DNA from 2 places in the Microbacterium sp. 1.5R genome. Region 1 is predicted to be linked to the other one. Evidence: predicted binding sites of a transcription regulator. Region 1 holds the regulator's gene; the other holds the start of a gene.

Evidence for each region. The regulator HrcA, encoded in region 1, represses chaperone genes, less so after heat shock. The targets are predictions, from matches to a motif close to TTNGCACTCGNNNNNNNCGAGTGCNAA.
Region 2: groL (chaperonin GroEL) is a predicted target of HrcA. The motif match lies at 2,302-2,328, and genes of this name have one in related genera.

Annotation. Positions count from the first base shown of each region.
Region 1 is NZ_CP018151.1:2,079,740-2,083,621, reverse strand. Features, by position in the region: gene hemW (radical SAM family heme chaperone HemW) at 1-1,016, shown strand, start outside; gene hrcA (heat-inducible transcriptional repressor HrcA) at 1,123-2,154, shown strand; gene dnaJ (molecular chaperone DnaJ) at 2,194-3,309, shown strand; gene BMW26_RS09940 (16S rRNA (uracil(1498)-N(3))-methyltransferase) at 3,324-3,882, shown strand, end outside.
Region 2 is NZ_CP018151.1:2,553,303-2,557,184, reverse strand. Features, by position in the region: gene msrB (peptide-methionine (R)-S-oxide reductase MsrB) at 1-265, opposite strand, end outside; gene BMW26_RS12250 (DUF2332 domain-containing protein) at 335-1,327, shown strand; gene BMW26_RS12245 (DUF3263 domain-containing protein) at 1,337-1,594, shown strand; gene BMW26_RS12240 (LytR C-terminal domain-containing protein) at 1,664-2,242, shown strand; gene groL (chaperonin GroEL) at 2,365-3,882, shown strand, end outside.

The DNA.
Region 1 (3,882 bases):
TCACCGAGATCGCCCTGGCGAGGCGCGTTCTCGCGGATGCGGGCGCGCTGCGCCCGATGGACACCGTGTTCTTCGGAGGCGGCACGCCGACGCTGCTGCCGCCGGGCGACCTGGCGCGGATGCTCGGTGCGGCGACCGACGCGTTCGGCCTCGTCGACGGCGCCGAGGTCACGGTCGAGGCGAACCCCGACACGGTGACGTCCGAGGTCGCGCGGACCCTCGCGGATGCCGGCGTCACGCGGCTGTCGATCGGCATGCAGTCGGCAGTGCCGCATGTGCTCGCCGCTCTCGACCGCACTCATCGCCCCGAGAACGTGACGACAGCGGTCGCCGCGGCGAAGGACGCAGGCCTCGCCGTGAGCGTGGACCTCATCTACGGCGCCCCCGGTGAGTCGATCGGTGATTGGGAGGCGTCGCTCGACGCGGCGCTCGCACTCGAGTCGGACCACATCTCGGCGTACGCGCTGATCATCGAGGACGGCACGAAGCTCGCGCGACAGATCCGCCGAGGCGAGGTGCCGGCGCCGGACGACGACCTGCAGGCCGACATGTACGAGCTCGCCGATGCGCGTCTCGCAGCGGCGGGCTTCGACTGGTACGAGATCAGCAACTGGTCTCGCTCGCCCGAGCAGCGTTCGCGGCACAATCTCGCCTACTGGCGGGGGAGCGACTGGTGGGGATTCGGTCCCGGCGCGCACAGTCACGTCGCCGGCCTGCGGTGGTGGAACGTCAAGCATCCGGCCGCGTATGCACAGCGGCTCGCCGCAGCGGAGTCTCCCGCCGCCGGCACGGAGCGGCCGGACGAGCAGTCGACGACGCTCGAGCGCATCCTGCTGCTGAGTCGCATCCGCGAGGGCATCGCCGTCAGCGACCTCGCCGCGGACAAGAGGACACGCGTCGCGGGTCTGATCGCGGATGGGCTCGTCGACCCGGCCGCTGCCGTTCGCGGACGCGTGCAGCTCACACTGCGGGGGCGCCTGCTCGCCGATGCCGTCGTGCGTGAGCTCACCGACTGATCGGCGACCGCTGAGTCCGGACATCGTGCCGGATCAGCACGTGGTCGGCGTCGGCGGGTAGAATTGGCACTCGTAGCCAGTGAGTGCCAAGAGGGAGGGAGTTGCGATGGTCAGCGAAAGAGGCCTCCAGGTTCTCCGCGCGATCGTGCAGGACTACGTCGAGACCCATGAACCCGTCGGCAGCCGATCGATCGTCGACCGATACTCCTTCGGCGTGTCCGCGGCGACGATCCGCAACGACATGGCACTGCTCGAAGACGAAGAGCTGATCGCCGCCCCGCACACCTCCTCCGGTCGCGTCCCCACCGACAAGGGCTACCGCGTGTTCGTGGATCATCTCGCCCAGCTGCGGCCACTGTCGGTCGCGCAGCGCACGGCCATCGAGTCCTTCCTCACCGCTCCCTCCGACCTCGACGACCTGATGGTGCGCACGGTCCGAGTGCTCACGCAGCTCACGGGGCAGGTCGCGCTGGCGCAGTACCCGTCATTCGCGCGCGCGCATCTCACGCATCTCGAACTCGTGGCGCTGGCGCCGAATCGTCTGCTCATCGTGCTCGTCACCGACGCGGGCGGCGTCTCGCAGCGCATCGCCCCGCTGCCCGTCGACGTCGACGACGCCGACATGGCGCTGCTGCGTGCTCGTCTCTCCGCCCTGATCACGGGCCGGGCGGTGAGCGACGCCGCTGAGCGGCTGCAGGCGCTTCTCGCGGACGACGCACACAGTCATGACGTCGTACTGCGCGCTCTCGCGACGATCGTCGTCGACGAGCTCGGCGCCTTCCGTCAGGAGCGCCTGGTGATGGCCGGAGCAGCGACTCTGGCTCGACGCGAGCAGGACTTCCGCGGCAGCATCCACCCTCTGCTCGAGGCGATCGAGGAGCAGGTGACGCTGCTGCGGCTGATGAGCGAGATGGAGGCGGACTCCCACGGTCTCGCCGCCAGCATCGGCACCGAGAACGCGTCCTTCGGCCTCGGCGAGGCATCGATCGTGGCCAGCAACTACGCCGCCCCCAGCGGCACGGCGCGAGTCGGCGTGATGGGGCCGACGCGCATGGACTATCCGAGCAATCTCGCGGCGGCGCGGGCCGTGGCCCGCTATCTGTCTCGGATGCTCGACGAAGACGAGGCGGCCCGCTGACGCGGCCGCCCAGAGAACAGCACACGCAGAAGGGCCATTGTGGCAGACCACTACGAGGTACTCGGCGTCTCTCGTGACGCCTCCACCGACGAGATCAAGAAGGCGTACCGACGCCTCGCTCGTCAGCTCCACCCCGATGTGAATCCGGGCGAGGACGCGGCCGAGCAGTTCAAGCTCGTCACGCATGCATACGACGTCCTGAGCGACGACGATTCCCGTCGCCGCTACGACATGGGCGGCGGAGACGGCACCGCCGGCAACTTCCAGGGCTTCGGCGGCTTCGGGGACATCTTCGAGACCTTCTTCGGCGCGGGCCAAGGCGGCGGCAGGGGCGCGCGTCCGCGGTCACGCCGCGAACGGGGACAGGACGCCCTCGTCCGGGTGACCCTCGATCTCGGCGACGTCGTCTTCGGTGCGCACCGCGACATCGAGGTCGACACGGCCGTGCTGTGCGAGACGTGCAACGGCTCGTGCTGCCAGGAGGGCACGTCGCCCGTCACCTGTGACATCTGCGGCGGCTCCGGACACGTTCAGCGTCAGGTGCGGAGCCTGCTCGGCAACGTCGTGACCTCTCAGCCCTGCGGCACCTGCGAGGGCTACGGCACGACGATCCCGTATCCGTGCGGCACCTGCGGCGGCCAGGGGCGGGTGCGCTCGCGTCGCACCGTCTCGCTCGACATCCCCGCCGGCGTCGAGACCGGGCTGCGCCTGCAGCTGCCGGGCTCTGGCGAGGTCGGCAAGGCGGGTGGCCCGAACGGCGACCTGTACGTCGAGGTCACCGTGAACCCGCACCCGTCTTTCAGCCGCGACGGCGACGACCTGCTGGCGACGCTGGAGGTGTCGATGCCGGATGCGATCCTCGGCACCGAGACCACGATCCAGGGTCTCGACGGCGAGGTCGATCTCGAGATCCGCTCGGGCGTCCAGTCCGGCGACGTGCTGACGATCAAGGGCCGCGGCATCACGCCGCTGCGGGGCAACCAGCGCGGCGACCTCCGCGTCGGCGTGCAGGTGGTCACTCCGACCCGGCTCGACTCCGCGCAGCGCGCGCTCATCGAGGACTTCGCGAAGAAGACCAAGGCACCGGGCCCGCAGCTGGCGCAGTTCCAGCAGGGGCTGTTCTCGAAGCTCCGCGACCGCTTCCGTTCGCACTGATCCGGACGGCGCTCATGGCACTCCACTTCCTCGTCGAGAACTCCTCGGATGCCGCGGTCGGCGACCTCGTGTCGCTCACCGGCGCCGAGGCGAAGCACGCCGCCGTCGTCCGACGGCTCCGCGTCGGCGAGGCGGTGACGGTCGGCGACGGCTCGGGGGTGTGGCTGACCGGCGTCGCCGAAGAGGTGTCTCCGTCCCGCGTCGACGTGCGCGTGGCCGAGCGATCGGTCGACCCCGCGCCCAGCCCTCGCATCGTGCTCGTGCAGGCTCTCGCGAAGGGCGATCGCGACGAGCTCGCCGTGCAGGCGGCATGCGAGCTCGGCGTCGATGAGATCGTGCCGTGGCAGGCGAGCCGAAGCGTGTCCCGATGGGATGGTCCCAAGGCCGTCAAGGGGCGCGAGCGGTGGGCGACGATCGTCCGCGAGGCGGCGAAGCAGGCTCACCGGGCGTGGGTCCCGGAGGTGGCGCCTCCGGCGTCGACCGCCGACCTCGCGAGACGCGCCGCATCTCAGCGGGTGCTGCTTCTCGACCCGACCGCCCCCGTGCGGTTGTCCGAGCTCGAGCCGGACGGCA
Region 2 (3,882 bases), 470 kb from region 1:
CGAGCGTCGTGTCCTCGATGAGCTGCACCGCGTCGGGGCGGATCGACTCGTAGAAGCTCGGCCAGCCGCATCCGGAGTCGAACTTCGTGCCGCTCTTGAACAGCTCGGCACCGCAGGCGCCGCAGGTGTAGAGGCCCGCTCGGCCCTCGTCGAGAAGCTCGCCCGTCCAGGCGCGCTCGGTGGCGGCTTCGCGCAGCACGGCGTACTGCTCCTCGCCGAGCTCCTCGCGCCACTCTTCTTCGGTCTTGTCCACGCTGTACGACATCGGTCCTCCTGGGGGTCTGATCCATTCTCTCGCGTTCAGAGGCGCTCGGCGCCACGAGACAATGGATCCATGACGGATGCCGTGCAGCAGCGCTACGCGCGTTTCGCCGAGCAGGAGGCGCCGGGGCGCAGCGACCTGTATGTCGAGTGGGCCGACGGTGTCGCCGCCGACTCCGAGGTCCAGGGCGTGCTCGCGCGGATTCCGGAGAACAGACGGCAGCCCCCGCTCGTGTTCGCGGTGACACGGATGCTGGGCGCCGGCCTCGTCGGCTACGGCGCCTGGCGGTCGTTCGTGATCGCGCGCGCCGATGAGATCGTGGCCGAGTGCAGCGGCCGGCGCCTGCAGACGAACGAACCTCTGCGTCTCGCGCCGCTTCTGCCCGCGCTGTCGGAGATCGACGGCCCGATCGCGCTGCTCGAGGTCGGAGCCTCCGCAGGACTGTGCCTCTATCCGGACAGGTACTCGTATCGCTTCGTGGGCGCGGACGGGCGGCTGCGCGCGTCGCTCGACCCCGCGGACGGCCCCTCCACCGTGATCCTCGAGAGCCGTGTCGACGGAGCCCTTCCGCCGATGCGGATGCCCGATGTGGTGTGGCGAGCCGGCATCGACCTCGCGCCGCTCGACGCGCGAGACGAGCGTGACCGGCGCTGGCTGCTGGGTCTGGTGTGGCCGGGGGAGGAGGGGCGTGAGCAACGGGTGTCGGCGGCGCTCGACATCGCGGCATCCGCCCCTCCCCACCTCGTCGCAGGCGACGCGCTCGAGCAGATCGACGAGCTCGCCGCCGAGGCGCCCCGCGACGCCGCCCTCGTCGTCACGACTCCCGGCGTGCTGGTGCACATTCCCCGGGAGGCCCGTGAAGCCCTCGTCGACCGCATCCGGGGGCTCGGCGCGCGCTGGCTGACCATCGACCCTCCCGCGCTCCTCGACGCCTGGGATCCGCCCGTCGTCGCCGCGGAGTGGCCCGGTTTCGTCGTGGCGCTCGACGGGCAGGTGCGCGCAGCCGCCGACCCACTCGGGCGATGGTGGGAGTGGCGTGCCGGAATCGGCGGGGCGGCGACCTAATCTGATCTCATGCTGGGAGAGCTGAGCGAGCGCGATCGTGCGATCCTCGCGCTGGAGACCGCGTGGCCGCGGCACGGCGGCGCGAAGGAGGAGACCATCCGCGCCCAGCTGGGTATGAGCGCCGCGCGCTACTACCAGCTCCTCGGACGTCTGATCGAGTCGGAGGCCGCCCTCGAGTACGACCCGATGCTGGTGCGTCGGCTGCGGCGCATCCGCGACTCGAGATCATTCCAGAGAGCCGCTCGCACGCCCGGTTTCGTCGGCTGACTCGCGCGTCCGCCACGCGCCGACGGCGCTCGATGCGGATACAGAGGTCGGTGCCGTTAGCATCGAGGGGTGTCAAAGCCCAGCCGAGATCGATTCGACGACGTCCCCCGATCATCCGGACGCGTCGGAGCGCATCGCGCCGAAGCCCCGGGGATGAACGGCTGGGTCGTGCTCCTCTGGTCTTTCGTGGCCGCTCTGGTGCTCATCATCGGCGGCATCTTCGGCTCGCTGGTGGTGATGGGGCGCATCAGCCTCTTCCCGGAGGCCGTCCCCACGGCCAGTCCTGCACCCGTCGAGACCGGAGTCGTCGACGTCACCTACTCGGTGATGATCCTCAACGCATCCCCGGACGAGGGGCTCGACGAGCAGATGCGCGACGTCCTGATCAACAACGGCTGGGCAGCGGACGTCGTGTTCGCGACCGACAGCGCGAGCCAGGACTTCTCGACGACGACGGTCTACTACGTCGCCGACGAGGACGAGCTCGCGGCCATCGGCCTCGCGAACCTCATCGGCGGAGCACAGGTGGAGCAGAGCGATTTCTACACCGATCTGAACGACACCGGCGCGAAGCAGCTCACGGTGGTCATCGGACTCGATCGCGCGACCACCGCTCCCGAGACTCCCGCAGACACCCCTGCCCCGTAGAGCGCCGCGCGGTCCCTCCCCGCAGCTTGCACTCGATGGGGTCGAGTGCCAGAATGGCGTTAGCACTCTCTCACTCTGAGTGCTAAACCCAACGTCTACGTCCAGGAGGGACGACAAAACTCATGGCAAAGATCATCGCTTTCGATGAGGAGGCCCGCCGCGGCCTCGAGCGCGGCCTCAACATTCTCGCCGACGCCGTCAAGGTGACGCTCGGCCCGCGCGGTCGCAACGTCGTGCTGGAGAAGAAGTGGGGCGCCCCCACGATCACGAACGACGGCGTCTCCATCGCCAAGGAGATCGAGCTCGACGACCCGTACGAGAAGATCGGTGCGGAGCTCGTCAAGGAGGTCGCCAAGAAGACCGACGACGTCGCCGGTGACGGAACCACCACCGCCACGGTGCTCGCCCAGGCTCTGGTCCGCGAGGGTCTGCGCAACGTCGCAGCCGGCGCAGACCCGATCTCGCTGAAGCGCGGCATCGAGAAGGCCGTCGCGGCCATCACCGAGGAGCTCCTCGCCAGCGCGAAGGAGATCGACTCCAAGGAGCAGATCGCTGCGACCGCTTCGATCTCGGCTGCTGACCCCGCCATCGGCGAGCTCATCGCCGAGGCGATCGACAAGGTCGGCAAGGAGGGCGTCGTCACCGTCGAGGAGTCGCAGACCTTCGGCACCGAGCTCGAGCTCACCGAGGGCATGCGGTTCGACAAGGGCTACCTGAACCCGTACTTCGTGACGGACCCGGAGCGCCAGGAGGCTGTCTTCGAAGACGCCTACATCCTCATCGCGAACCAGAAGATCTCGAACATCAAGGACCTTCTGCCCATCGTCGACAAGGTGATCCAGGACGGCAAGGAGCTCGTCATCATCGCCGAGGACGTCGAGGGCGAGGCTCTCGCGACTCTCGTGCTCAACAAGCTCAAGGGCATCTTCAAGTCGGTCGCCGTCAAGGCACCCGGCTTCGGCGACCGCCGCAAGGCGCAGCTGCAGGACATCGCGATCCTCACCGGTGGTCAGGTCATCACCGAAGAGGTCGGCCTGAAGCTCGAGAACGCCACGCTCGACCTGCTGGGTCGCGCTCGCAAGGTCATCGTCACCAAGGACGAGACCACGATCGTCGAGGGTGCCGGAGAGGCAGACCAGATCGAGGGTCGCGTCACGCAGATCCGTCGCGAGATCGAGAACACCGACAGCGACTACGACCGCGAGAAGCTGCAGGAGCGCCTCGCCAAGCTTGCAGGTGGCGTCGCCGTCATCAAGGCGGGCGCGGCAACCGAGGTCGAGCTCAAGGAGCGCAAGCACCGCATCGAGGACGCCGTCCGCAACGCGAAGGCAGCCGTCGAGGAGGGCATCGTCCCCGGTGGTGGCGTCGCGCTGATCCAGTCCGGCACCAAGGCTCTCGACGCTCTCTCGCTCTCGGGCGACGAGGCGACCGGTGCGAACATCGTTCGCGTCGCGATCGAGGCTCCGCTGAAGCAGATCGCCCTCAACGCCGGCCTCGAGCCGGGTGTGGTCGCGAACAAGGTCTCCGAGCTTCCCTCGGGTCAGGGCCTCAACGCGGCTACCGGTGAGTACGTCGACATGTTCGCAGCGGGCATCATCGACCCGGCGAAGGTGACCCGCTCGGCGCTGCAGAACGCAGCA